DNA from 4 places in the Dickeya ananatis genome. Region 1 is predicted to be linked to each of the others. Evidence: predicted binding sites of a transcription regulator. Region 1 holds the regulator's gene; each other region holds the start of a gene.

What was found. Region 1 encodes sigma-54, which starts transcription at its own class of promoters, with help from an activator protein. Its sites were predicted from a motif close to GTTGGCACANNTTTCGCTNT; they were not measured.
Positions count from the first base shown of each region.
Region 2: a site for sigma-54 is predicted at 4,498-4,517, ahead of glnA (glutamate--ammonia ligase). Genes of this name have one in related genera too.
Region 3: a site for sigma-54 is predicted at 4,025-4,044, ahead of glnK (P-II family nitrogen regulator). Genes of this name have one in related genera too.
Region 4: a site for sigma-54 is predicted at 2,578-2,597, ahead of FGI04_RS02175 (gamma-glutamyltransferase family protein). Genes of this name have one in related genera too.

Region 1 covers NZ_CP040816.1:3,863,570-3,870,889, reverse strand. Annotated here, with positions in the region: gene pmbA (metalloprotease PmbA) at 1-951, shown strand, start outside; gene rnk (nucleoside diphosphate kinase regulator) at 1,014-1,424, opposite strand; gene npr (PTS phosphocarrier protein NPr) at 1,615-1,887, opposite strand; gene rapZ (RNase adapter RapZ) at 1,884-2,738, opposite strand; gene ptsN (PTS IIA-like nitrogen regulatory protein PtsN) at 2,876-3,367, opposite strand; gene hpf (ribosome hibernation promoting factor) at 3,461-3,748, opposite strand; gene rpoN (RNA polymerase factor sigma-54) at 3,773-5,206, opposite strand; gene lptB (LPS export ABC transporter ATP-binding protein) at 5,255-5,980, opposite strand; gene lptA (lipopolysaccharide ABC transporter substrate-binding protein LptA) at 5,996-6,574, opposite strand; gene lptC (LPS export ABC transporter periplasmic protein LptC) at 6,552-7,121, opposite strand; gene kdsC (3-deoxy-manno-octulosonate-8-phosphatase KdsC) at 7,118-7,320, opposite strand, start outside.
Region 2 covers NZ_CP040816.1:4,197,286-4,204,605, reverse strand. Annotated here, with positions in the region: gene FGI04_RS18730 (YshB family small membrane protein) at 40-162, opposite strand; gene glnG (nitrogen regulation protein NR(I)) at 331-1,743, opposite strand; gene glnL (nitrogen regulation protein NR(II)) at 1,752-2,801, opposite strand; gene glnA (glutamate--ammonia ligase) at 3,009-4,418, opposite strand; gene typA (ribosome-dependent GTPase TypA) at 4,794-6,617, shown strand; gene yihX (glucose-1-phosphatase) at 6,838-7,320, shown strand, end outside.
Region 3 covers NZ_CP040816.1:3,052,460-3,059,779, forward strand. Annotated here, with positions in the region: gene FGI04_RS13455 (MGMT family protein) at 99-425, shown strand; gene FGI04_RS13460 (YbaY family lipoprotein) at 466-1,074, opposite strand; gene tesB (acyl-CoA thioesterase II) at 1,291-2,154, shown strand; gene amtB (ammonium transporter AmtB) at 2,283-3,575, opposite strand; gene glnK (P-II family nitrogen regulator) at 3,619-3,957, opposite strand; gene FGI04_RS13480 (SmdB family multidrug efflux ABC transporter permease/ATP-binding protein) at 4,251-6,044, opposite strand; gene FGI04_RS13485 (SmdA family multidrug ABC transporter permease/ATP-binding protein) at 6,037-7,320, opposite strand, start outside.
Region 4 covers NZ_CP040816.1:513,491-520,810, forward strand. Annotated here, with positions in the region: gene FGI04_RS02165 (AtzE family amidohydrolase) at 1-727, opposite strand, end outside; gene hpxX (oxalurate catabolism protein HpxX) at 724-921, opposite strand; gene FGI04_RS02175 (gamma-glutamyltransferase family protein) at 949-2,538, opposite strand; gene FGI04_RS02180 (MurR/RpiR family transcriptional regulator) at 2,735-3,574, shown strand; gene FGI04_RS02185 (transporter substrate-binding domain-containing protein) at 3,850-4,641, shown strand; gene FGI04_RS02190 (amino acid ABC transporter permease) at 4,651-5,316, shown strand; gene FGI04_RS02195 (amino acid ABC transporter permease) at 5,319-5,972, shown strand; gene FGI04_RS02200 (amino acid ABC transporter ATP-binding protein) at 5,953-6,684, shown strand; gene FGI04_RS02205 ((S)-ureidoglycine--glyoxylate transaminase) at 6,747-7,320, shown strand, end outside.

The DNA.
Region 1 (7,320 bases):
GATCGCGGTATCGAACTGGCCGCCGCCGCCGAGCAGGCGGCGCTGAAAGCCGATAAACGCATCACCAATACCGAAGGCGGCAGCTTCAACAGTCACTACGGTATCAAGGTATTCGGTAACAGCCACGGTATGCTGCAGAGCTACTGCTCCAGTCGCCATTCCATGTCGGTTAGCGTCATTGCCGAGCACAACGGCGATATGGAGCGCGATTACGCTTACACCATCGGTCGTGCGCTGGGCGACTTGCAATCCCCGGCATGGGTGGGGCAAGAGTGTGCGCGCCGTACACTGGCACGTCTGTCACCGCGTAAGCTGGCGACGATGCAGGCCCCGGTGATGTTCGCCGCCGAGGTGGCAACCGGTCTGTTCGGTCATTTAGTCGGTGCTATCAGCGGTGGCAACGTCTACCGGAAATCCACTTTCCTGTTGGATAGCCTGGGCAAACAGATTTTGCCGGAATGGCTGACTATTCAGGAGTTGCCGCATTTGCGCAAAGGGCTGGCCTCCACGCCGTTTGACAGCGAGGGCGTGCGTACCGAACAGCGGGATATAGTCAAAGACGGCGTGCTGCAAACCTGGTTGCTGACGACCTATGCGGGTCGGAAGTTGGGCATGAAGAGCACCGGCCATGCGGGTGGCATTCATAACTGGCACATTGCCGGACGTGGGCTGGATTTTGACGGCATGCTCAAGGAACTGGGTACCGGCCTGCTGGTCACCAGCTTGATGGGGCAAGGGGTCAGCGCGGTAACCGGGGATTATTCCCGCGGTGCTTCCGGTTTCTGGGTAGAAAACGGCGAAATTCAGTACCCGGTGAGTGAAATCACGATTGCCGGTAACCTGAAAGATATGCTGCGTAATATGGTGACCATCGGGGATGATATCGAAACGCGCAGCAACATCCAGTGCGGTTCGGTGTTACTGCCGTCGATGAAGATTGCCGGGGTATAACGGCTGGCTTTACTGATCGGCTGCCCGATGTCAGGGCAGCCGTTTGGCAGATAACCGCCAGATTAGCGGTGGTACTCACCTGCTGCTTCCGGCTGGTAGAGCAGTTCAATCACTTCAATACGCGTTTCTTCGCCGTTAGGCAGCGGCCACGCAATGCTGTTGCCGACATGCATGCCGAGCAGTGCCGCCCCCAACGGTGCCATGACCGAAATTTGTTCCCGGCTGTCCTTCAGGCTGGCCGGATAGACCAGCGTGCGGATATGTTCTTCTGCGGTGAGTAGATCGCGGAACCGGACTCTGCTGTTCATGGTGACGACATCAGCGGGCATCTCGACCGGCTGAACAATGTCCGCCCGATCCAGTTCCTCGCTCAGAGCCTGCGCAACCTCTGTATCGGCAAAAGCGGGTTGTTCCAGCAGCGCATCCAGGCGTTCGGCATCCAGCTCGCTAATCGTCAGGTGCGGTTTGTCCATATGTTTCTCCAGTTTTTGCAATAGCAGATAACAACACCCCCGCCGTGAAGGGCAGGGGCATAAATGGGTATAAGTTAATCCGATGGTATCAGGGATGCAGGGAACTTACCGCATAAAAACGTACCGCATAAACAGGAATCGACAGGGATCACAGATGGCGACTTGCGCCATCGGAGGGGACAGCAGCAGATTAATCTTCGTCAAACCCGGCTTCAAACAGCTGAATGACCGCGGCCAGCGCTTGCTCTTCATCCGGTCCGGTGACTTCCACTTCGATATGGCGGCCTTTGGCTGAATCCAACATCAGCATGGCAATGACGCTACTGGCATCAGCTTCGGTGCCGCTTTCGTTGCGTAGTAACACCTCAGCATCAAAACTTTGCACCAGCTCGAACAGTTTCATGGCCGGTCGCGCGTGCATCCCTAAGCGGTTTTTCACTTCAACAGTTTGCCTGACGGTCATGATTTACGTTTTTCCAGCGTTCGGTGGCGTGATTGCACATTCTTGCCACGGGAGCGAAAGTAGTCCGCCAGTTGTTCTGCGATGTAGACGGAGCGGTGTTTACCGCCAGTACAACCGATAGCGACGGTAAGATAGCTGCGATTGTTGGTTTCCAGCATCGGCAGCCACAGTTCCAGGTAGCTGCGGGTCTGATAAATAAAATTGTGGACTTCAGTGTGCCGGTCAAGAAATGCCGCCACCGGTTTATCCAGACCTGTCATCGGACGCAATTTGGGATCCCAGTGCGGGTTTGGCAGAAAACGCACGTCAAACACGTAGTCGGCATCAATCGGAATACCATGTTTGTAGCCGAACGACTCAAATACCATTGTCAGTTCACGCTCGCGCTTGCCGAGCAAACGGGTACGCAACATTTCCGCCAGTTCATGTACCGACATTTCCGACGTATCGATGATAAGGTCGGCACGGGAGCGCAGCGGCTCCAGCAGGTCATTTTCTTCGTCGATAGCGCTTTCCAGCGACAGGTTTTTGCTGGAAAGAGGATGCAGACGGCGGGTGTCGCTGTAACGCCGAATCAGCGTGTTGCGATCAGCATCCAGAAACAGCAGTTGAGGCGAAAAACTCTGTGGCAGACGTGTCAGGGCATGTTCCAGCACTTCCGGCGTTTCCGGCAGGTTACGCACGTCAATGCTGACAGCGGCGGAAATATTCCGTTCCGCCAGCGTCTGCGCCAGCTCGGGCAACAGCACTACCGGCAGGTTATCTACACAATAGAAACCCATGTCTTCCAGCGCGCGCAAAGCTACGGATTTTCCCGAGCCTGAGCGACCACTGACAATCATCAGCACCATCTGACGACTCCCCCCTGGCAGCGGGATGGTGAATGTCCACCGCCACAGTTAGCTAACTTCGTTTTCCCGGCCAGGCCGGCATCTGTCAGGCTTACACCTGAGCCATTCATACGTTGGATAACGTCCGAAGCCTGCCGTCAGGGCTGGTCGGGCAGATCATCCGCTTCGATCATGATCTGATAGAGCTCTTCATCGCTTTGGGCAGCGCGCAGGCGCTTACACACGGTTTTATCCGCCAGTCGTTTGGCGACAAGCGATAGCGTATGCAAATGGGTTTTACATTGTTCAGTAGGAACCAGCAAGGCAAAAAGCAGATCGACCGGCTGGTTATCGATGGCATCAAACGCTATCGGTTGTTCCAGCTGGATAAAGACGCCGACTGCACCGAGCGTATTGTCGTCCTCCAGCTTGCCGTGCGGAATGGCGATACCATTGCCGATTCCGGTACTGCCCATGCGCTCCCGGGTCAGAATGGCTTCAAATACCATCTGCGGCGGCAAATTGAGCTGTCTGGCGGCCAGTTCACTGATAATTTCCAGCGCGCGCTTTTTGCTCTGACAGTGGACGGCGCTACGCGTGCACTCCTTACGGAGGACGGTGCTAAGTTGCATAACGGGCTCGTTGTTCATGATGCGTTCACTTAACGACACGGTTGCCTTCGGTTACCAGCCTGCCATAGAGCAAGCAGGCTGGTTGCTGTCCCTGCACCTGAAACGGCAACATCAGTGCTGTTTCAGTTTATCCTTATGTTTGTTTAACTGTCTTGCCAGCTTGTCGATCAGCAGATCGATGGCGGCATACATATCACCCGCTTCCGATGTGGCATGCAGTTCACCTCCGTTGACATGGATCGTGGCATCTGCAATGTGCAGGATCTTTTCCACTTTCAGTACCACGTACACCTGATTGATACGATCAAAGTATTGCTCAAGTTTGGCGAATTTTGAGGTCACGAATTCGCGCATAGCATCCGTGATTTCGACGTGGTGTCCGGTAATGTTAAGCTGCATATCGTCTTCCTTCTCATGTAGGGGTCAAACCAGCTGTTTACGTTGGTTTGACGGCGGGATAGATAAAGACTCTCGATACTTGGCGACAGTACGGCGGGCCACAATGATTCCCTGTTCGGAAAGCAGAGTAGTCAGCTTGCTGTCGCTCAGCGGTTTAGCGGGATTTTCCGCTGCAATAAGTTTTTTTACCAGCGCACGGATAGCGGTGGATGAGGCCTCGCCGCCGTTGTCGGTATTAACGTGGCTGGAAAAGAAATACTTCAGCTCAAAAATACCTCGCGGACTGTGCAGAAATTTCTGGGTCGTCACGCGGGAAATGGTGGACTCATGCATATCCACAGCCTGGGCGATATCCGCCAGCACCATGGGTTTCATACATTCTTCACCGTGTTCGAAGAACGCCTGTTGTTGCTCCACAATACAGCGGGTGACTTTCAGCAGGGTATCGTTACGGCTTTCCAGACTCTTGATCAGCCAGCGCGCTTCCTGCAAATGACTGCGAATGAACTGCCCGTCGCTGTCGTTACGCGCACTGTTGCCAAGAGCGGCATACTGTTGGTTGATTTGCAGTCGTGGCACGCTGTCGGTGTTGAGTTCTACCGTCCAGTGCCCCTGTACCTTGCGCACCAGGACGTCTGGTATGACATACTCGGATTCGCCGGTATTGATAGACTGCCCGGGGCGCGGATCCAGTGACTGAATCAGCGCCAACGCTTCTTTCAATACGTCTTCTTTGAGGCGACTGGTACGGATCAGGGTGCGGAAATCATGGTTGGCGAGCAAATCGAGATAGTCGCTGACAATCAGCCTGGCTTCGCTCAGGCGGGGAATGTCGCTGTTGAACTGCGATAGCTGTACCAGCAGGCATTCGCGCAAATCGCGGGCAGCCACGCCGACAGGGTCAAAACGTTGCACACGTTTGAGCACCGCCTCCACTTCTTCCAGCGTCACCTCTTCATTGCCGATGCTCTCACGGATGTCATCCAGCGATACCGTCAGGTAACCGGTGTTGTCCACCGCGTCGACGATGGACGTAGCGATAGCGGCATCGGTATCGGAAAACGGCGTCAGTTCCACCTGCCACATCAGGTAATCCTGCAGTGTCTGCGTGGTTTCACCCTGATAGACTGGTAATTCCTCATCACGGTAGTCAGTGCTGGTGCCAGAGGGCGTACCGGCGGTGTAGATTTCGTCCCAGGCGGCGTCGAGCGGTAACTCGTCGGGCATCTCTTTTTGTTCCAGCGCCTCGCGGGTGTCCAGCGTTTCGCTGTCACTGATTTCCTGAGTCTCTACTTCGTCATGAATATCGGCCTGCTCCAGCAACGGGTTGCTTTCCAGCGCCTGTTGGATTTCCTGCTGGAGTTCAAGCGTGGACAACTGCAGCAGGCGGATGGCCTGCTGTAACTGCGGTGTCATAGCCAGTTGCTGGCTGAGCCTGAGTTGCAAACCTTGCTTCATAACGCGCGTTAACTTCCTTTTGAATTATCAACCTAAAACATGACGTTATCAGAGTCGGAAGCCTTCGCCCAGATAGACTCGTTTTACCTGCTCATTCGCCAGTATATCCATCGGGGAGCCGTGGGCAATAAGCTGGCCCTGACTCACGATATAGGCACGTTCACAGACATCGAGCGTTTCACGGACATTATGGTCGGTAATCAGTACGCCTAACCCACTATCGCGCAAATGCTCAATGATTTTCTTGATGTCGAGAACCGAAATCGGATCTACCCCCGCAAAGGGTTCGTCCAGCAGGATGAATTTGGGGTTGGCAGCCAGCGCCCGGGCGATTTCCACCCGACGGCGTTCGCCACCGGACAACGATTGTCCCAGACTATCGCGCAGGTGAACAATATGAAACTCTTCCATCAGTTCGTTGGCGCGATCCTGCTGTTGCTCGCGGGTCAGATCTTTTCTGATCTCCAGTACCGCCATCAGGTTGTCGTAGACGCTCAGTCGTCGGAAAATCGAGGCTTCCTGCGGCAGGTAACCAATACCGCGGCGGGCGCGATCGTGCAGCGGCAGCAGGCTGATGTCCTCGTCGTCGATTACGATACGGCCTTCGTCGCGTGGGACGATACCGACAACCATATAGAAGGTGGTTGTCTTTCCGGCCCCATTAGGGCCGAGCAGCCCAACGATTTCGCCGGAATTGACATTCAGGCTGACGTTTTCCACCACTTTGCGGCCTTTATACGCCTTGGCCAGATTTTCGGCGATTAGTGTTGCCATGGGTTAGCGCGTTACTCACTGTTGTTTGGTGGGCTTGCCGGTGTTGCTGCCGGGCTTGGCGCCATTTTGCGCGCCTTTGTCCTGCAATTGTGTCGGGACCAGCACGGTAGTGACTCGTTTGCCTTTGTCGCTGAACGCTTCCATCTGCTGTTGCTGTACCAGATAGGTGATGCGGTCGCCCTTGACGTTGCTGTCCAACTGTTCCAGATAAGCATTGCCGGTCAACGTGACCAGTTGCTTGTCCATTTCATAGCGTATTTTCTGTGCATGACCTTTAACGGGTTTACCGTTGTCCTGCATTTGGTAGAAGGTCGCCGGATTGCCGTAGCCTTCGATAATTTCGTGGCCTTGCTGGCCGTTAGGACGGGTTACGACGACTTTGTCGGCCTGTGCTTTTATCGACCCTTGCGTGACGATAACGTTGCCGGTAAACGTCACTACATTGCCTTGCATATCCAGCGCCTGCTGATCGGACGTAATGTGGATCGGCTGCTCGGTATCTCCGGTGAGTGCCAGTGCCGGAATACTGACGGCAAAAAGCGAGCTGGCGATCAGGATGCTGTGTAATACATTAATTTTTTGGTTGGATTTCATAATAGGATTTTACCTTATCGATCAACTCAGCGGTTTTGCTGCGCAGGTTTCCGCGCATTTTCAGTCCGTTAGAGGTAAAGCTGGCACCGTACAGGGTGACCTCATCATCTGACGTCACGTCCTGCGTAACCAGATTAATCTGCGCATTGTCCGTTTTAATCCGCTTTAACTGCGAATCGTCGGTCAGGCTGGTGACCTCGACGTGACCGTACAGATACAGCATGCGATCTTTTGTCAGCTTGGCGCGATCCGCGCGCACCGACCAGGTCGCGATAGCCTGTTCATTGAACATGGTCGCTACCGGTTGAGTAAACCAGCTGACTTGTTCGGTGTTATAGTGCTCTGCTTTCTCGGCTACCAGCCTGTAACTCAGTTTCCCGGTCGGGTCATACACCATCGTGGTGTTTTGCTGCATGGTGTAGGCCGGGTCATTATTTTGTACTTCAGTCGGCCCGCTTCCTTCCCGTCGGGTCGTCAAATTTAACCCGATAAGCACCAGCGCAATCAATGCCAGCAACAACGTCAGCCAGCGTTTCGTTTTACTCATATCGACAGCCCTTTGGCAAAGTCCAGTTTACCCTGTGCCAGCAGAATAAGATCGCAAATCTCTCGTACTGCGCCACGGCCGCCGCCGATACGCGTGACGTAATGCGCTCGGGGTAGCAACAGTGGGTGGGCGTCCGCTACGGCAACGCTTAACCCTACCTCGGCCATCACCGGCCAGTCGATCAGATCGTCGCCGATAT
Region 2 (7,320 bases), 330 kb from region 1:
GTCGTATGACTGGCTCTTTTCTTATTATGTCAGCGTGTGTTAGCTGAAGAAATTGATCAGTGCTGCGCACAACACGGCTGCAATCGCAGTTTGCGATGATGGACCCATCGCACTACTGATCTCAGCGCCGTGCGTTACGGCAGAAAAAATGGATTCCAGCATGGTTACCCTCTCCAGTCAGCGACATGATCATACTGCTGGCGCGGCGCAAGTAAAGTACAAAATATATCCATGATGACGTAAATTGCAGATGTGTGGATTTCATAACGCAACCCATCCGTGGGCGCTGTTCCTTGTGATGAACGGTAACAGGAAAACGGCAGAGTGCCGTTATTCCATGCCCAGTTCCTTGAGCTTACGCGTCAGCGTGTTTCGCCCCCAGCCCAGCAGTCTTGCTGCTTCCTGTTTATGCCCTTGCGTATGGCGTAACGCGGTTGTCAGTAGTGTGCGTTCCATTTCCGGTTGCGCTTCGGCCAACAGGTTTTGATGACCGGAACGCAGCGCACGGTCGGCCCACTGTGCCAGCAGCGTCGCCCAGCTATCGGGCATGACATGTACGGTGGCGTCTGGCGCTGTTGTTTCAAACAGCTCCGGCGGCAGATCCTGAATCAGCACTTCCTGTCCCGCGGCCATCACTGTCAGCCACCGGCAGGTATTTTCAAGCTGGCGCACGTTACCCGGCCAGGGTAAACGGGTGAGCGCCGCTTCAGTTTCCGGATGCAGGTTTTTCGGTTCGACACCCAGTTCTTTAGCTGTTGCCTGCAGGAAGTAGCGCGCCAGACGTGGAATATCTTCCCGACGTTCACGCAGCGGCGGTAAATGAACACGAATCACGTTCAAACGATGGAACAAGTCTTCGCGAAATTTGCCTTCCTGAACCCGCAATTCCAGATTTTGATGCGTGGCGGCGATAATGCGCACATCCACTTTCACGGCTGCATAGCCGCCGACACGATAAAACTGACCGTCGGCCAATACGCGCAGCAGGCGGGTTTGCACATCCAGCGGCATGTCGCCGATTTCATCAAGGAACAGTGTTCCGCCATCTGCCTGCTCAAAACGCCCTTGCCGAATTTGGTTCGCGCCGGTAAACGCGCCTTTTTCATGGCCGAACAGTTCTGATTCGATCAAATCCTTAGGGATTGCCGCCATATTCAGCGCAATAAAAGGTGCTTTGGCGCGTGGGCTGTGGCGGTGTAATGCATGGGCGACCAGCTCTTTACCGGTGCCTGACTCACCGTTGATCAGTACGCTTATTGAGGAGCGTGAGAGGCGGCCGATAATTCGAAACACATCCTGCATAGCCGGTGCTTCACCGATAATATCGGTGGTCGGCCCACTGATGGGCTGACTGCGTACCGGTTGCTGCTGTTCCAGGTAATGGCTGATGGCGCGTTCAACCAGCGCTACCGCTTCATCAATGTCGAACGGTTTGGGCAGATAATCGAAAGCCCCTTGCTGGTAAGCGCTAACCGCTGCGTCCAAATCGGAATGCGCGGTCATGATGATAACGGGCAGCATTGGGTGGCGCTGTTTGATTTGTTGCAGCAATGCCAGCCCGTCCATACCGGGCATACGGATATCGGATAGCAGGACATCCGGTGTTTGCGTGGTCAGCGCGTTTAACGCCTGGGTACCGTTATCAAAGGTTGCGCAGGTTAATCCCGCCCCGGTAAGCGCACGTTCAAGCACCCAACGGATGGAGCTATCGTCATCGACAATCCAGACTATCCCTCGTTGCATCGTGAACCTCACTGGCGAATGGGCAGATACACCGAGAATTCGGTATGACCTGGCCAACTGTTAAATTCAATTTTTCCGGAATGTTGATCGATAAGGTTACGGGCAATCGACAAACCCAACCCGGTGCCACCTTCACGACCACTCACCATGGGATAGAACAGCGTGTCTTGCAGATGGGCTGGCACGCCGGGGCCGTCGTCTTCGATATCAATACGGGCCACCAGACGGTAGCGCACGCCATGTAACGTCAACTGAAACGCGGTACGGGTGCGGATAGTGATGGTGCCGCCTTCCTCTCCCAGCGCCTGCATGGCGTTACGAGTAATGTTCAGCAATACCTGTTCAATCTGATCCGGGTCGTGCATCAATTCCGGCAGGCTGGGGTCGTAGTCGCGCACCAGCGTCACATTGTCGGCTTTTTCCATCGAGACTAACTGGAATACCCGTTCGGCGACCTGATGGATGCTTTGAGTGACATGCAACCCAGGCTGTTGCGGGCCGAGCAAGCGGTCTACCAGATTACGCAGGCGGTCTGCCTGTTCGATAATGACTTTGGTGTATTCCATCAGCGCCGGGTCCGGCAGGGCTTTGGACAGCAACTGTGCCGCGCCACGCAGGCCGCCAAGTGGGTTCTTGATTTCATGCGCCAGACCGCGTACCAGATCGCGTGCCGCCTGTTGCTGGGCATGTTGTAGCTGTTCCTGACTGAGACGGCGTTGGTTATCCATCGGCGCCATTTCCAACAGGATAAAATCGTGCTGAATGCGCTGAGCTGTCAGCGACATAATATGTGCCCGACCATCTACCACGATGGTGACTTCGTTATCAGTAAAACCTTGCCCAGAGTCGAGGCTTTCTCGCATCAGGTCGAGATTTAACGAAAAGTAACCGAGCAGCTCCGGCAGGGGCGTTCCAGACAGTTTACGTGAACTTTGAGCCAGAAGTTGTTGCGCCGCTGGGTTGGAGTAGTGAATAGCCAGATCTTTATCCAGCAACAAGATGCTGTTTATTAAAGAATTAAGGATCTGCCCAGCATCGGGCAGCGTGCCTGTTGCCATAACGCAGACTCCCGCACTATTTTAGTGCACACTATTCTCGATTGTAGTTTAAGTCGCAACGGTAATATGTCTTGTGGAGAAAAAAGCCCATCCGAAGATGGGCTGAAAAGTTTCCACGGCAACAAAAATAAACATAAATAAAAAAACAGCTATCTGACGGCAGTATGAACATCATTTTCTTCGTCCTGCCGTCAAGCGCGTAGGAGGTTACACGCTGTAGTACAGTTCGAACTCAACCGGGTGCGGCGTCATGCGAACGCGGTCGTTTTCAGCAGTACGCAGTTCGATGTAAGCATCGATAGCGTCGTCAGTGAATACGCCGCCACGGGTCAGGAACTCGCGGTCTGCGCTCAGCGCGTTCAACGCTTCTTCCAGAGAGCCTGCTACGGTTGGGATCTCTTTCGCTTCTTCCGGCGGCAGATCGTACAGGTTCTTGTCCATGGCATCGCCAGGGTGGATCTTGTTGATGATGCCGTCCAGACCTGCCATCAGCAGTGCAGCGAAGCACAGGTACGGGTTAGCAGCCGGGTCCGGGAAGCGCACTTCGATACGACGTGCTTTCGGGCTCGATACCACCGGAATACGGATGGAGGCAGAACGGTTACGGGCAGAGTAAGCCAGCATAACCGGCGCTTCGTAACCCGGGACCAGACGTTTGTAGGAGTTGGTGGTCGGGTTGGACAGCGCGTTGATTGCTTTAGCGTGTTTGATAACACCGCCGATGTAGTACAGCGCGGTTTCAGACAGGCCGCCGTATTTGTCGCCGGAGAACAGGTTAGTACCGTCTTTAGCCAGAGACATGTGGCAGTGCATACCGGAACCGTTATCGCCGAACATCGGTTTCGGCATGAAGGTTGCGGTTTTGCCGAAAGCGTGTGCCACGTTGTGTACGACGTATTTGTAGATCTGGATTTCGTCGGCTTTCTTGGTCATGGTGTTGAAGCGGGTAGCCACTTCGTTCTGACCAGCGGTCGCTACTTCGTGGTGATGTGCTTCAACTACCAGGCCCATCTGCTCCATGGTCAGACACATGGCGGAACGCAGGTCCTGCGCAGAGTCTACCGGCGGAACCGGGAAGTAACCGCCTTTCACAGCCGGACGGTGGCCTTTGTTGCCTTCTTCGTATTTTGTGCTGGAGTTCCAGGCACCTTCGATGTCGTCGATAGCAACGTGAGAACCGGAGATGCTGCTGCCGAAACGTACGTCGTCAAACAAGAAGAATTCCGGCTCTGGCCCGAACAGTACGGTATCAGCGATACCGGAAGAGCGCAGGAAGTCTTCAGCGCGTTTAGCGATGGAGCGCGGGTCGCGGTCATAACCCTGCATGGTGCCCGGTTCCAGAATGTCACAACGGATGATCAGAGTCGGTTCTTCGAAGAACGGATCCATAACCGCAGTAGTCGCGTCCGGCATTAACACCATGTCGGATTCGTTGATGCCTTTCCAGCCGCCAATCGAGGAACCATCAAACATTTTACCGTCTTCGAAGAAGTCAGCGTTAACCTGGTGGGCCGGAATAGTGACGTGCTGTTCTTTGCCTTTGGTATCCGTGAAGCGAAGGTCAACAAACTTCACTTCATGCTCATTCAGCATCGTCAAAACGTGTTCTACTGACATACTTGGTTCTCCCGATTGTGTCATTTATCGTCGTGGAACGAATATCGTTGTGGAATGATGTTGTTACCGTACAAAACATATAGCTAAAACTGTGCCAACTATTAAAGAATAGTTTGAAACAGCATTCCTGCTGGTTTTTTGTCTCCTCCTGAGCTGCACCAAGATAGTTAACTGCACCAAAACTGTGCACCATTTTGGTGTTATTGCACTTAATTGGTGCTCTGAGTTTGTGGGGTGCTGCTTTATTGCACCGTGAAAGGGATCACAGACCCGTAATTCGCAGGTTGTTTGTGGAAGATGATTGTGATCTTGTTCAGTCGCTCGATTAATACGTGTACAATAGCGCGCTATTTCTAAAATGCCTGAGGCAAAGCTGTGATCGAAAATTTGCGTAACATCGCTATTATTGCGCACGTTGACCATGGAAAAACAACCCTGGTTGATAAGTTGCTGCAACAGTCCGGTACGTTGGGTGAGCGTAATGACGCCACTGAACGTGTTATGGACTCCAATGATTTGGAAAAAGAGCGCGGAATTACCATCCTCGCTAAAAATACCGCCATCAACTGGAATGACTACCGCATCAATATCGTGGATACCCCAGGGCACGCCGACTTCGGCGGCGAGGTAGAACGCGTGATGTCCATGGTGGACTCTGTACTGCTGCTGGTAGACGCGATGGACGGCCCGATGCCGCAGACGCGTTTCGTGACCCAGAAAGCTTTTGCCTATGGCCTGAAGCCGATTGTTGTCATTAATAAGGTTGACCGTCCTGGCGCTCGTCCTGACTGGGTGGTTGATCAGGTGTTCGACCTGTTTGTTAATCTGGGGGCTACCGACGAGCAGTTGGACTTCCCGATTGTTTATGCGTCCGCGCTGAACGGCATCGCCGGTCTGGACCATAACGATATGGCCGAAGACATGACCCCGCTGTTTGAAGCCATCGTGAAACACGTTGAAGCGCCTAATGTCGACCTCGACGGTCCGTTCCAGATGCAGATCTCCCAGCTGGACTACAACAACTATGTTGGCGTTATCGGCATCGGCCGTATTAAACGCGGCGTGGTGAAACCGAACCAGCAGGTCAGCATCATCGACAGCGAAGGCAAAGTACGCAACGGTAAAGTGAGCCAGGTGCTGGGCCACCTGGGTTTGCAGCGTATTGAAAGTTCACTGGCAGAAGCGGGCGATATCATTGCTATCACCGGTCTGGGTGAACTGAACATTTCCGACACTATCTGCGATACGTCCTGCGTGGAAGCGCTGCCGGCGCTGTCGGTGGACGAACCGACCGTGACCATGTATTTCTGCGTTAACACCTCGCCGTTCTGCGGCAAGGAAGGCAAATACGTCACGTCACGTCAGATTCTGGATCGTCTGCGTAAAGAGCTGGTGCACAACGTGGCGCTGCGTGTGGAAGAAACCGAAGATCCGGATGCGTTCCGTGTATCTGGCCGTGGTGAACTGCACCTGTCCGTGTTGATCGAAAACATGCGTCGTGAAGGTTTCGAACTGGCGGTATCCCGTCCGAAAGTTATCTTCCGTACCATCGATGGCCGCCGTCAGGAGCCGTTCGAGCAGGTGACCGTGGATATCGAAGAGCAGCATCAGGGCTCGGTGATGGAAGCGCTGGGTCTGCGTAAAGGCGAAATGCGTGACATGATCCCGGACGGCAAAGGTCGCGTACGTCTGGATTACGTGATCCCAAGCCGTGGCTTGATCGGCTTTCGTACCGAGTTCATGACCATGACCTCCGGTACCGGTCTGCTGTACTCCACCTTCAGTCACTATGACGACATCCGTCCGGGTGAAATCGGCCAGCGTCAGAACGGTGTGTTGATCTCCAACGGCCAGGGTAAAGCAGTTGCTTATGCGCTGTTTAGCTTGCAGGAGCGCGGTAAGCTGTTCCTGGGTCACGGCGCTGAAGTGTACGAAGGCCAGATCATCGGTATTCATACTCGTTCTAACGACCTGACTGTTAACTGTCTGACCGGTAAGAAGCTGACCAACATGCGTGCTTCCGGTACTGACGAAGCTACCGTACTGGTACCGCCGGTGAAAATGTCGCTGGAGCAGGCGCTGGAGTTCATTGATGACGATGAACTGGTTGAAGTGACGCCGACCTCGATTCGTCTGCGTAAACGTCACCTGACGGAAAACGATCGTCGTCGTGCTAACCGCTCTGCCAAAGAAGAATAATTCACTATTTTAGTGATACATCAGGCGGAATGCGGTACCTGACCGCGCTGCCTTGCGATAAGGCCCCTTTATGGGGCCTTTGTTTTTTCAGACCGTTGTCCCCTGCGCTTGCGTCTGGCCTGCCTCCTTCATAACCTTATTATGATCCTGCTTATCCTCCCTATTCAGCACGGATTTTTCTCGCTACAGTGAAAACCCTACTGGCCTGTCTGGAGGACTCATGCTGTATATCTTTGATTTAGGTAACGTCGTAATCGATATCGACTTCAATCGTGTTCTGGGGGTGTGGAGCAATCTGAGCGGTGCACCGCTGGCGACCCTGCGTAAGCGTTTTGAGTTGGGACACACCGTTGAGCTGCACGAACGTGGTGAAATCAGCGATGAAGAATTTGCGTCGCGGCTGTGCCATGAGTTGGGGATGTCACTCAGTTTTGAGCAGTTTTCGACCGGTTGGCAGGCAATTTTCATCGGTGTGCGCAAAGATGTGATCGACATCATGCATCGGTTGCGGCAGGAAGGCCATCGCGTGGTAATACTCTCCAATACCAATCGCTTGCACTGTCAATTCTGGCCGGGCGAATACCCCGAAGTACAGCAAGCCGCCGACAGGATTTATTTGTCTCAGGATATCGGTATGCGAAAACCAGAAGCGGCGATTTACCATCATGTGTTGCGCGAAGAGGGATTTGCAGCCAGTGACGCA
Region 3 (7,320 bases), 810 kb from region 1:
GAAAACAGCGCTTAACCGCTGTTTTCTTACTCATCACCAGCTTTTATACTCAATATTATGTGTCCCCTTGCCCGTTCTAACACCTTCTGAGCCTATCCATGACTATTGAATCGGATAATTTCCGCCAACGTGTCATCCACGTTATCGCCGCAATTCCTTACGGGTGTGTCGCTACTTATGGTGATGTCGCGCATCTTGCCGGTTCAGCACGAGCAGCCCGTCAGGTTGGCGGCATATTACGTGGGCTGCCCACAGGCAGCCTACTACCCTGGTATCGAGTGATTAACAGAAAAGGTGAGATCTCACTGACAGGTCCGGATTTTCAGCGCCAAAAATCTGCTCTTCAGGCTGAAGGCGTTATGCTGAATTCAGAAGGGAAAATCGACCTGGATAGATTTCGCTGGCGGTACATGCAAGACATTTAGCAAACAACGCACCACCAGCGAAAAATAACGTTAATTGATATTAATACAACTGCGGTGACGAGCCCGAAGAGTCATCGTCATCAGGCGTTGCCGTTTCTGTGTTCGGTGTCAGAAACCCGGCTGGTTTCGCAGGAACAGGCACCGCCGTAACGGGTATCAGGTTCAGATCGGCATTATTCACACCATTCGTGACCACGGGCATGACATGCTCAGTAATCAGTGTGACCCGGTTATCTATTGCGACGGCGGCGCTAAGCAGGATACGCGCATCCGGCCGAATTTCTGATGGGTTATAGGGCAATACAAATCGGAACGGTGCCTGCTGACCTTCTGTACGGATTACGCGCTGGGAAATCACTTTCGAAGGCGCATCTGGGATCGTTGCATCAGAGACCGTCACCGTCAGTACCGAATCAGGCGGCAACGCGATTTTTTGGCGAATGTTCACTGTGCCGGTAACAGCAGGCATGTCGCTAACAGGCTGAGAAAGCATCTGGGTCTGCCGCATTGCCGGTGCAGTTGTTTCAGGCGCAATACTATGGTTTTCAGTAACAACACCATGGTTTCCAGGAGCAACACTATGGTTGTTAACACACCCACTGAGCGCGATCGATACCGTAATACCGCTAAAGATATGCCATAATCTCATAGGCTAAGCCTCCTTAATTATTCTATTCAGGATGGCGGTCAGTTGACTGCATCCGTTAAGAAGTATGAACCAACCTGCATGACAATTATGGTGGAAAATTCCGATAGTTATGGCAAAGCTTACCGCTATCCCAAATTCTGCCTACGTGTTTTGATGGAACCCGGTTCTTTAGACGATGATTGACGTGCGTAATCACATTACTCCAAAGGCAGAACTATGAGTCAGGCATTACAACAACTTCTCGACCTGCTAAATCTGGAAAAACTCGAAGAAGGCCTATTTCGCGGCCAAAGTCAGGATCTGGGATTACGCCAGGTATTTGGCGGTCAGGTAGTCGGCCAGGCGTTGTCCGCTGCCAAACAGACTGTGCCGCCAGAGCGTTTCGTCCATTCGTTTCACAGCTACTTTTTGCTCCCCGGCGACAGCCAGAAACCGATCATTTACGACGTAGAAACCCTACGGGATGGCAACAGCTTTAGCGCCAGACGCGTCAGCGCGATTCAGAATGGCCGTTCGATTTTTTACATGACGGCATCTTTTCAGACTCGGGAAAGCGGTTTTGAACATCAAAGCGACATGCCACTCGTCACACCGCCAGACGAGCTCCCATCAGAGCAGGACATTGCCCGCAGCATAGGGTCGTTAATTCCCCCCGCTATGCGGCAGGTATTCACTAGCGACCGGCCTATCGAAATTCGTCCAGTAAAATTCCACAATCCATTAAAAGGCGAAGCCGCCCCCCCGGTCAGGCAAGTATGGTGTCGAGCCAACGGCACCATGCCAGATGACGAACGGACTCACCAATATCTGCTGGGTTATACCTCTGACTGCCACTTCCTGCTCACTGCACTACAACCACATGGTGTAGGGTTCCTGGAACGGGGTATGCAAGTCGCAACGATTGACCACGCGATGTGGTTCCATCGGCCGTTTCGGCTTGACGACTGGCTGCTTTATTCTGTTGAAAGCCCTTCAGCCTCCGGTGCTCGCGGATTTGTACGCGGCCAGTTCTATACCCGCGAAGGCGTGTTGGTCGCCTCCAGCGTACAGGAAGGCGTCATCCGTCGGCATGGACAGTAACATCCGCTATCTATATTGAGGGATAAACGTATTTAGGGATAAAAAAAACCACCTTTTTCAAGGTGGTTTGTTGTTTGCTTCATAACGGTAGCCGATATTTATCCGTTACCGATGCTGAACACGAAAGATTACTGGTTGTACGCGTTTTCGCCGTGGCTGTTGACGTCCAAACCTTCGCGTTCTTGTTCTTCCGGCACACGCAGACCAACAGCAATATCCGCAACCTTGAAGGAGATGAACGCTGCAACGCCAGACCATACGATGGCAACAATCACGCTAAACAGCTGAACCCATACCTGATGCGCCATTGTCACGCCCTGCGCATAACCGACACCACCCAGTGATGTCGCCGTAAACACCCCCGTCAGCAAGCACCCTACGATACCGCAAACGCCGTGCACACCGAACACGTCACAAGGGTCGTCAACTCGCAGCCATTTTTTCAGCACGGTCACGCCCCACAGCCCAGCAAAGCCACCGGCAAAACCAATCACCATGGAACCACCGACACCTACCGTACCAGCGGCTGGCGTAATGGCAACCAGACCAGCGATACAACCGGAGCACGCACCCAACAGTGATGGTTTACCACGAGTAATCCATTCGCCTACAACCCAGGCCAGAATCGCTGCGGCAGTCGCCACCACCGTAGTCAGGAACGCCAGGCCAGCAATATTGTTAGCCGCTGCAGCAGAACCGGCGTTAAAGCCGAACCAGCCGATATACAGAATCGCAGTCCCCAGGAAAACCATCGGCAGATTGTGTGGTTTGAACGCTTCTTTACCGAAACCAACGCGTTTACCCAGCAGCAATGCACCAACCAGACCAGCAACCGCCGCGTTAATATGCACCACTGTGCCGCCAGCGAAGTCCAGTGCGCCATCGGCCGCCAGATAGCCACCACCCCAGACCATGTGGGTCATCGGCAGATAAGACAAGGTGAACCACAGTGTAGAGAAGATAAGTACCGCAGAGAAACGAATACGTTCACCCAGCGCGCCAAGCACCAGCCCCACAGTAATGCAGGCAAAGGACGCCTGATAAGCCACATGGATAAACTGGTAAAAAGTACCGCTGATTGAGTTGATATCAATGCCATTGAGCATGAAGTTAGTCAGGCCGCCGAAAAACGGGCTACCTGTGCTAAATGCCACGCTGTAACCATAAATCACCCACAGAATGCACACCAGTGCAAAAGCCACTGTTATCTGGGTCAGCATGGACAGTACGTTTTTGCTACGAATCAAACCACCGTAGAACAACGCCAGACCAGGAATGGTCATGAACAGTACCAACGCGGTACAAATCATCATGAACGCATTGTCCGCTTTGTCTACTACAGGTGCTGGCGTATCCGCCATAACCCATGTCGGAAGCATGGCTGCCGCACCTAAACCTAACGACAAGGAAAGTTTCTTCATTTTTTCATTCATCCCTATTTAATAAGGCTAAATCAGGTAATTGTTATAATGCGGCTTCGTCAGTTTCGCCGGTACGGATACGGATGACGCGTTGCAGTTCTGCAACAAAGATTTTGCCGTCGCCGATCTTACCGGTGTAAGCAGCTTTGCTGATGACATCGATAACTTCATCCAGTTGGTCGTCAGCGATCGCGATGTCGATCTTCACTTTTGGCAAAAAGTTCACGCTGTATTCCGCGCCGCGATATAACTCGGCATGCCCTTTCTGACGCCCAAACCCTTTCACCTCAGTGACGGTGAGCCCCTGGATGCCTACAGAAGACAGTGCTTCACGAACGTCTTCCAGCTTGAACGGTTTAATGACTACAGTAACCAGTTTCATCCTCATCCCCCTAACTGTGTAAGTTCAGGCTTGTGCCCGTCACTCTCAATATGTCCACGCATCACTTAAAGCAAATCGTGTGCCATAACGACAACACCCGCATAAAAGTGACGAAACGCGACGCTTTAAAGACAGAAAAGAAGAGGAGTGGATAAAGTATGGACAATGAACGGGAAAAACAGGAGCGCGTGACGCACAAAAATAGTGCATCACGCTTAATTTCAGTGCACCACATTGCACAGTAAGGAAAGCGCTGCCAAATTATGGTGCGAAACGCTGCCCAATACTGGCAGTCATGGTGCCTGGGAGATCAGTTCCGCAGAGTCATGTGGCTGTGAAAAGGTCATTTCTCTGCTCGCCTGCTGCAATTGATACATTTGGTAGTACCGACCATTTTTCGCCAACAACTGTTCATGTGTTCCCTGCTCCACCGTTTTACCGTGGTGCAGTACCAGAATGTTATCGGCCTCAACGATGGTTGACAGGCGATGTGCTATCACCACCAAGGTGGTGTGGGAACGCACCAGTCGCAGCGCTCGCTGGATAGCTTGCTCCGTACCGGAATCAATATTGGCAGTCGCTTCGTCCAGAATCAGGATCCTGGGGGTCGCCACCAGCACCCTGGCCAACGCCAGCAACTGCTTTTGCCCCACAGACAAATTATTGCCCTGTTCACCAATGCGACTATGAATGCCTTGCGGCATGTCTCGCACCAGTGATGCCAGTTGCACCGCCTCCAACGCCTGCCAGACCTTTTCCTCACTCATATCCCGCCCCAGCGTAACATTAGCGAACATGGAGTCAGCCAGCACAACCGGGTCTTGTTGCACCATCGCCACATGTTGACGCAGCACCTGATGCGATAACCCCGATAATGGACGACCATCCAGACGGATTTCACCGCTATCTGGAACGTAATACCCCATCAACAGACTTGCCAGCGTACTTTTACCACTACCGGTATGCCCAACCAGCGCGACAAATCCCCGATCCGGCACATGCAACTCAATGTGGTGTAATACCGGTTTATCTTTATGGTAAGAAAACGTCACCTGCTCGATATCGATACGACCGCTTTCCAGCGCGCGAATATCGTCGCCGTACTGCTGTCGGGCACCATCCATCAGCTCAAAAATACGCTCCCCGGCAACAACGGCCTGTTGCAGCATCGATTGCTGGGTGGTGAGTTCGATCAGAGGCTCATTCAATCGTCCCAGATAATTAATAAACGCATACAACACCCCGACCCCGACAGAACCGACAGCGCTGAATCCGAATTGCAGCAACAGCCCACACATCACCAACGCCGAAAACAGGCTTAATAGCGGGCGTAACAGAAACCCATCCAGCCTCAACGTCTGCATCCGGGTGTTATAATGTGCCCAGCTTGCATCACTCAGTTTTTTGCCGAAGCGCATCTGTTGGCGAAACTGTTGAATGACGTTCATGCCACTAATCGACTCGTTAAAGCCGTCGTTGATATCCGCCAGATAGCTACGCATCCGACGAACAATCGGTGTGCTGTAACGCTGATAAATCACCATCACAATCGCAACCGCTGGAAAGATAGCCGTGGCTATCAGCGCCATACGCCAGTCCAGGCTAAACATGGCTATCAGCATCGCCCCAATCAATGCGGCGCTACGCAACACGCTGCCCACCACCATGACATACAAGTCACGCACGACTTCGGTATCGTTGGTCACTCGGGAGATAAGTTGCCCAACCGGCTGGGTATCGAACACCGCCAGCGGCTGACGCAGCGCCGCGTCCATAACATCCGTGCGCAACTGCTGCACGACACCGACGGCCACCCGATTGAACATCAGCGCCTGAACGTAATGCAACAACGCGGCCATCCCTTGCAGCAACACATATCCCACCGCCAGGCCGGCCGCTATCATCAGCGGAAACTCACCTTTGCTGACCAGATGATCGATGAAGTAACTGACCAAAACCGGCCCGGCTACCTCAGCCCCCGCGGCTATCCATAATAGCAATACGCCGGTTCCTACCGTTTTCTTCCACGGTAATCCGTAAGACAGCAACCGTTTTAACGTTGGCCATAATGCACGAGGATTATTCACTTGATTGCTCCTCACGAGGTGAATCATCCAATGCGGCTTCCAGTTGCTGATAACGATACATGTCGCGATACCATCCCGTCTGCTGTGATAGATGTGCGTGATCACCACGCTGCGCCACATGCCCTTGCTGCAACACCAGAATCTCATCGGCATCGACCAGCGCCGACAAGCGATGCGCACTGATAATCAGGGTTCGCTTCTGTCCCCACTGACGCAAGTTACTTAAAATCTGATGTTCTGTACGTCCATCTACCGCCGATAAGGCATCATCCAGCACTAACACTTCGGCTTCCAGCAACAAGGCCCGGGCAATAGCGATACGTTGTTTTTGACCGCCAGACAGCATCACGCCCCGCTCGCCCACCTCCGTCTGGTAGCCCTGTGGCAGGCGAAGAATGTCGTCATGAACATTTGCCAGTCGCGCCGCCTCTTCTATTTGTTGTTGGGACGCATCAGGACGCCCCAGCGCGATGTTATTGGCGACGGAATCCGAAAACAGGAAGGGTGTCTGCCCAACCACCGCGAAGCGCCCTCGCAACGCGTCCAACTGGAGGTGATGCAATGCCTGCCCATGGTAAGTAATCTGCCCTTGCTCGACATCGAAATAGCGCAATAACAGTGCCAGCAACGTACTCTTGCCAGAGCCAGTTGGCCCACAAAGCCCCAGAGTTTTGCCGGGTGTCAATGTAAAACGAACATCGTTAAGCACCATTGCCGAGTGTTCCGGGTAATGGAAGGCCGTAATCTCAGCCACCAGCGTTCCGGGTTCAGCGGGTAATGGTTGAGTCCCATCTTCAACTACTGGCGCTTCGGACAAGAGTTGGCGAATGCGGCTATAAGCAGCACTGCCGCGCTCGACAATATTAAACATCCAGGCCAGCGCCAACATCGGCCAAATCATCAACCCGAGATACATCACAAAGCTGGTCAATGACCCCAGAGTCAAAGAACCTTGTATCACCATCCAACTGCCACCCCCTACCGCCAGCAAATTAGACAAGGCGACGGCGATATAAATCGTTGGGTCAAAACGCGCGTCTACCCGCGCAACTCGCATATTTTTCTGACCCGCGTCAGCCGCCACCCTGGCAAAGCTGCCCGACTGGTGATCCTCCAGGCCAAACGATTTGATCATGCGGATACTGGTGAGACTTTCCTGGGCATGGTCATTGAGTGAAGAAAATGCAGCCTGCGCGTCTTTGAAACGCAGGTGCAACTGGGTGCCATAACGTTTGATGATAATCGCCATCAATGGCATCGGTGCCAACGCTATCAG
Region 4 (7,320 bases), 1.4 Mb from region 1:
CTGCCTGAAAACGATCAGCCGGATCGCGGCCTTGCAGTACGTCATAGACCAGTGCCAGATCGTCTACGCTGCGTGCCAGCGGGCCGATATGATCGAGGCTGCCGACAAACGGCTGCGTTCCCTGACGTGATAACCGCCCGAACGTCGGCTTCAGCCCGAAAATACCGCACAACGAGGCTGGAACCCGGATCGAACCGTTGGTATCGCTGCCCAGTGCGAAATTCACCAGACCAGCGGCGACTGCGGCGGCGGAACCACCGGACGAGCCCCCCGCGATACGGGTCAGGTCGTGTGGGTTGCAGGTAGCGCCATAGTGCGTGTTTTCGGTGGTAAAGCCGTAAGCGTAGGCATCCATATTCAGCAGGCCGGACAGCAGCGCACCTTGTGCCTGTAGCTGGCGCACCGCGAACGCATCCTGAGTGGCGGGGGGGCGCTGGCTAAATAACCTGGCCCCGGCCAGGGTGGTTTCACCGGCGACATCAAACAGATTCTTCACCGCATAGGGCACCCCGGCCAGTGCAGGCAGCGGCTCGCCTAAGCGGCGTTTCAGGTCCACACCGTTGGCTTCTGTCAGCATACGCTGTGCTGTGACGGCGGTGTACGCGTTGACAGCCGGGTTATGTTGCTCGATGCGCGCCAGGGTGTCGCGGGCAATGTCGGTGGCGGACAGGTGGCCTGCCACCAGTTCAGCCTGCAATGTGCGAATAGACAGTTGAGCAGGATTCATGGCTGATAGACTCCCGCCACTTCCTGACGCTCATTCAACGTAAACGCCATCAGCGGTTGCGCCATGGCGGCGATGCGGCTGAACTGGACGTGCAATTCCTGACGGCGGGTCTCGTCCAGCTCCAGCCCCATAAGGGTTTCCATCTGTTGCAGGTACGCGGCCAGCGTGTCCTGATCGATATCCCTGTTTTTCATAATCAGCACCTTCATCGGGTTGAAAGATTAATAACCGGCTGCGCTGCCGTTGCTGCGCGGGTCGCTGGCACCTTCCAGCATGCCGTTGACGTGGCGGACAATCGCACCGGCGTGACCGACGGTTTCGCTAAATCCAGTAAGCAGTTCCACATCGTGACCGAGGGTTCGCAGCGCATCAATGGTGGCGGGCATGAACCGATCTTCCAGCTTGAGCGTATCGGTCGACTGCCCCCAGGTGCGCCCCAGCAACCAGCGTGGTGCCGTAATCGCCTGTTGCAACGGTACCCCTTGCATCACATGACGAATAAACAATGCGGCTTGTGTCTGTGGCTGGCCGTCACCGCCCATCGAACCATAAACCATCGTGCGCCCGTCAGACAGGCGCGCCGCCGCCGGGTTCAGTGTGTGAAAGGGTTGTTTACCCGGTTCCAGCGCCAGCAAGTGGCTCGGGTCCAGGCTAAAAGACGCACCACGGTTTTGCCACAACACGCCAGTACCCGGCAGCACCATGCCGCTGCCGAATTCGTGATAAAGACTCTGAATGAACGAGACCGACACCCCGTGGCGATCGCACACGCCCATCCAGACGGTATCGCCCGGCCCTTTGCCCTCGCCCCAGGGCGCGGCGGCGCGGGTGTTGACGGTTTCCGCAAGCGTTTTCAAGTGGCTATCGGACAGCAAGGCCTGAATATCCTGGGTGATCAGTTTCGGATCGGTGATGTAGGTATCGCGTAGCCCAAACGCCAGTTTGGTGGCTTCCACCACCCGGTGAATGGTCTGGCTGTCGCTGAGATCGGCCATCCCCAGCCTGTCGGTAATGCCGAGAATCGCCAGTGAGACCAACCCTTGTGTTGGTGGCGCGAGGTTGAAGACCTCGCCGTGGCTGTGTTTCAACACCAATGGCACGGTACGGCGGGCGCGGTAATTCGCCAGATCTTCCTGCGTGACCGGCATGCCCAGCGCCGCCATCTGTTTCGTCATGCGTGCAGCCAGCGCGCCGCGATAAAAGCTGTCCAGCCCATCTTGTGCCAGTTGTTGCAGCGTATCGGCAAGATCCGGCTGGGTGAAACGGCTGCCGGTACGGGGGATCGTACCCTGCGGCATAAAGACCCGGCAGAATTCGGTGAAGTCGCGCAGTTCGTGCTGGCGACTGGTGAGCGCATCTTCCTGAGACTGGGTAACCGGGATGCCGTGGCGCGCATAGTGGATGGCATCGTCCAGTAACTGTGTCAGTGGCAGGGGAGCACCCAGATCCAGTTCTGCCCCGTAATTCAGTGCTTCCTGCCATCCGCCTACCGTCCCGGCGACGGTCAGCGCGGCGTTGGGGCCACGGTGCGGAATACGGCTTTCACCGGCGTAGCGTGCGCGGGTCGCCAGCGAACCGGCGGCACCACTGGCGTCAATGGCGATAGGCTGGCCTTGCGGTGGCACTATCAGCCAGAAACCATCGCCGCCTAAGCTGTTCATGTGGGGATACACCACGGCAATAGCCGCCGCCGCGGCGACCATCGCTTCGATGGCATTACCTCCGGCGCGTAACACACGCTGTGCGCTGGCGCTGGCAAGATGATGCGGTGTGACCGCCATGCCCGACGGGGCGATATTACTTTGCATCATGAGGGTAAGACTCTTGGTGGACAGTAGGGTGGTCGATGCTAAGCAAAAGCCGTTCCATCTTTTCTGCTTGCTGCCGACCGACGGTTGTATGCTATGTTCATCATAGCGTCGAAAAGATGAAACAAAAGTTACAGCGCTCAAACTTAATGCGCTCAAACTTATAGCGTTTAGATGTTAGATAATGACAAGGGCAGGCATGAAGCAGATTGATGAACGGTTGCGCAGCCAGTACAGCGAACTGTCGCCGCAGGAGCAGCGCGTGGCGGAGTTTATCTTTGACCACCTGGATGACCTCATCAGCTATAACAGCGCTGAACTGGCGCGGCTGAGCGGCGTTTCCAAGGCGACGGTCAGTCGTTTGTTCCGCCGCCTCGGCTACCCCAGTTACCGCGAGATGCGCGATGAACTGCGCACCCTGCGCCAGAGCGGGATGCCGCTGACCGATAACCGGGACGCGGTGCAGGGCAATACGCTGCTGGCGCGCCATTACAAGCAGGAGATGGCTAACCTGACGCAATGGGTCAACCAGATAGATCCGCAGCAGTTCGGTGCAGTGATCGGCGCGTTGCAGCAGGCCCGGCGCGTCTGCATTCTTGGGCTGCGCAACAGCTACCCGGTGGCATTACACCTGCGTCAGCAACTGCTGCAAATCCGTCCGCAGGTGCCGTTACTGGCGCAGCCCGGCCAGACGCTGGCGGAGGAACTGGCAGACCTCGACGAGCAGGACGTGGTGATTGTGGTGGCGTTCCGCCGCCGCCCGCGCCTGATTCAGCCTTTGCTGCAGCAATTGCATACCCGACAGATTCCGGTGTTGCTGCTGTGTGAGCCGCAAGTCCACGCGTTGCCGCCGTTGGCTGCCTGGGTGTTGAGCGCACCGCTGGATAGCGTGTCGGCGTTTGACAGCTATGCTGGGGCCATGAGCCTGGTCAACCTTATCAGCAACGCGTTGCTGCACCATATGCTGGCAGAAGGGCGTCAACGTATCCACGATATTGCCGATCTTTACCTGCAACTGGACGAGCTGGAACAACGGTAACTGCGCGCTTTACTGGTGCAAATGTTCTGTTTTGGTGCAATCAATTCCCGTTTTAATGCCCTGTCATTGTGCGTTGCAGGTTGAAAGCCGGGCGCGTTTCCTGACGATGAAACTTGTCGTTATTCCCTGAGTCTGCCTGTGCTGCTCTCTTCATATCGCCGTGTCATGCCGGTTGATTATCTGGCATGCATTTTGCTTTTTAATCTGCAACAAAGGTTTCAATATTTCTATTGAAGAATCTTTGGTTTCAAATTAACTTAACCGGGGGCACAGCAATGAAGATCGGAAAACGTGTTTTGGCAGTAGTCGGTGCAGCGCTGTTGATGGTTCAGGCTGGACAAGCGATGGCGGATCAACTGCAGGATATCCAGAAGCGCGGCGTATTGCGTGTCGCGGTGCCGCAGGATTTCCCGCCGTTTGGCTCGGTCGGTACCGATTTGCAGCCGCAGGGTTACGACATCGACATGGCCCGTTATCTGGCCAGCGAGATGAAACTAAAGTTGCAGCTGGTGCCGGTGAGCAGCGCCAACCGCGTGCCGTATTTGCAAACCGACAAGGTGGATCTGGTGATTTCCAGCCTGGGTAAAAATGCGGAACGTGAAAAAGTGATCGACTTCAGCAGCGCTTACGCACCGTTCTTCCTGGGCGTGTTCGGCCCGAAAGACACGACTGTCACGGCGCCTGACGCCTTGCAGGGCAAAACCGTCGGGGTAACCCGTGGTGCGGTGGAAGACATGGTGCTGACCGATATCGCGCCAAAAACCGCTGATATCAAGCGCTACGAAGACAACAATACCACGCTGTCGGCTTATATGTCCGGTCAGGTGCAGTATATCGCTACCGGTAACCTGGTGGTGGCGGCGATTGCCGAGAAGAACCCGGAGAAAGCGCCTGTCGCCAAATTCATGTTGAAAGACTCGCCTTGCTATATCGGTCTGAAAAAGGACGAGCCTGCGCTGAAAGCGAAAGTCAACGAACTGATTGAAAAAGCGCTCAAGGACAACACGCTTAACGGCCTGTCCGAAAAATGGCTGAAAGCGCCGCTGCCAGCCAATCTGGGTGCCTAAGGATACGCCATGACTTATCAGCTTCATTTCGCGGCGCTGTGGCCATACTGGCCGGAGTTACTGGCCGGTTTATGGGTCACCGTGCAATTGACGGCGATGGCAACACTGGGCGGGATTGCCATCGGCATTTGCGGTGCGGCATTACGCAGCGGTAAGCCAACCTTCGTCAGCCGCCTGTGGGGCCTGTACGTCGAAGTGATCCGCAACACGCCATTTGTGGTGCAGCTGTTTTTCATCGTGTTCGGTCTGCCGGGGTTGGGACTCAAACTCACCGCCGGGCAGGCCGCCCTACTGGCGATGCTGGTGAACCTGGGTGCTTACAGCACGGAGATTATTCGTGCGGGCATCCAGGTTACACCGAAGGGCCAGTGGGAAGCCGCGAGGGTGCTGGGATTATCACGTGCCCAGACCTTTACGCGGGTGATTTTGCCGCCCGCGCTGCAACGGATTTATCCGGCGCTGGTCAGTCAGTGCATCATCGTGATGCTCGGTTCATCCGTGGTATCGCAGGTGTCGTATGAAGAACTGACCTTTGCCGCTAACTTAATTCAGTCACGGACGTTCCTCAGTTTTGAGGTGTATCTGGTGACCACGCTCTGCTATCTGGTGCTGTCGATGCTGATGCGTCAACTGCTGTTGCTGGTCGGGCGACGTTTTCTGGGGACAGCGCGCTGATGATGACATTTACTGACTGGGATATTGTGCGCAACCTGCTGCTGGCCGGGCGCTGGACGGTGTTGCTGTCGCTGGTGGCGTTTTTTGGCGGCGGTGTGGTGACGTTGCCACTGTTGTTGCTGCGTCTGACGAAACGCCGCTGGCCGATGCGTCTGACCCGGCTGTACGCCGATGTGTTTCAGGGCACACCGCTGCTGATGCAACTGTTTCTGGCGTTTTTCGGGCTGGGGTTGTTCGGTATCGATGTCAGCCCATGGACGGCAGCTTCACTGGCACTGACGCTGTTTACCAGCGCGTTCTTGCTGGATATCTGGCACGGCAGCGTACAGGCGTTGCCGAAAGGACAGTGGGAAGCCTGTCGTTGTCTGGGATTGACCTTCACGCAGACGTTGACCCGGGTGATCGCGCCTCAGGCGATGCGTATCGCCATTGCACCGACGGTGGGGTTTTCGGTGCAGGTGATTAAAGGCACCGCACTGGCGTCAATTATTGGTTTTGTTGACCTGACGAAAGCCGGCACCATGCTCAACAACGTCACGTATCAGCCGTTTAAGGTGTTCGGGCTGGTGGCGCTGGGTTATTTCCTGCTGTGTTATCCGTTGTCGTACTACAGCCGTTATCTGGAGAAGAAATTCAATGCCGCTCATCACCATTAATCAGGTTCATAAATATTACGGCCAGAACCACGTGCTGAAAGGGGTGGATCTGGATATTGATGCGGGCGAGGTTATCTCCATCATCGGCCGTAGTGGTTCCGGCAAAAGCACCCTGCTGCGTTGTATCAACGGGCTGGAGGGCTATCAGGACGGCAGTATCAAACTGGGCGGAATGACCGTTACCGACCGTGACTCGCAAGCGCGGGAGATTAGCCGTTCTATCGGCATGATTTTCCAGAATTTCAACCTGTTCCCGCATATGACCGCGTTGGAAAACGTGATGCTGGCACCCAAGCTGGTGCTGGGGAAAAGCGCCGCCGAGTGCCGGGAGCTGGGAGTGAAGATGCTGGAGAAAGTCGGTTTGGGTGAGCGTATCGATTACTACCCGTCGAATTTGTCCGGCGGCCAACAGCAGCATGTGGCGATCGCCCGTGCGCTGGCGATGAACCCGAAAGTGCTGCTGTGCGATGAAATTACGTCCGCGCTGGACCCGGAGCTGGTGGGTGAAGTGCTGAAGGTACTGGAACAACTGGCGGCTGAAGGCATGACGTTGATTCTGGTCACCCACGAGATGAATTTTGCCCGCGAAGTGGGCGATCGGGTGGTGTTTATGCATCAGGGCACCGTGTGGGAACAAGGGAGCGGCGATGCGCTGTTTGCCAACCCACAGACCGCTGAACTGAAACAGTTTATCGCCTCGGTACGGCTGTAGCGCCGTGAGCGGTATCGGCTATTACGATTTTCATGTTATCAAGGACATCAGGAGTTCATCACATGCCTAACGACCTGTTTGCGCAGATCAATCCGCCCCATCGTTTGCTCATGGGACCTGGCCCGATCAATGCCGACCCGCGTGTATTGCGCGCAATGGCCAGCCAACTGGTCGGGCAGTATGACCCGGCGATGACCGGGTACATGAACCAGGTGATGGCGCTGTACCGCCAACTGTTCCGTACCGACAACCGCTGGACCATGCTGGTAGACGGCACCTCCCGTGCGGGCATTGAGGCCATTCTGGTCTCTGCGATCCGCCCCGGTGACCGGGTGCTGGTGCCGGTGTTTGGCCGCTTCGGCCACTTGCTGTGCGAGATTGCCCGCCGCTGCCGCGCCGATGTTCACACCATAGAGGTGCCGTGGGGTGAAGTATTCACGCCCGATCAGATAGAAGACGCCATCAAGCGGGTAAAACCACGCCTGCTGCTTACCGTACAAGGCGATACCTCCACGACGATGCTGCAACCGCTGGCGGAACTCGGGGAGATTTGCCGTCGTCATGACGTCCTGTTTTACTCCGATGCTACTGCCTCGTTCGGCGGTAACCCGTTGGAAACCGATGCCTGGGGGTTGG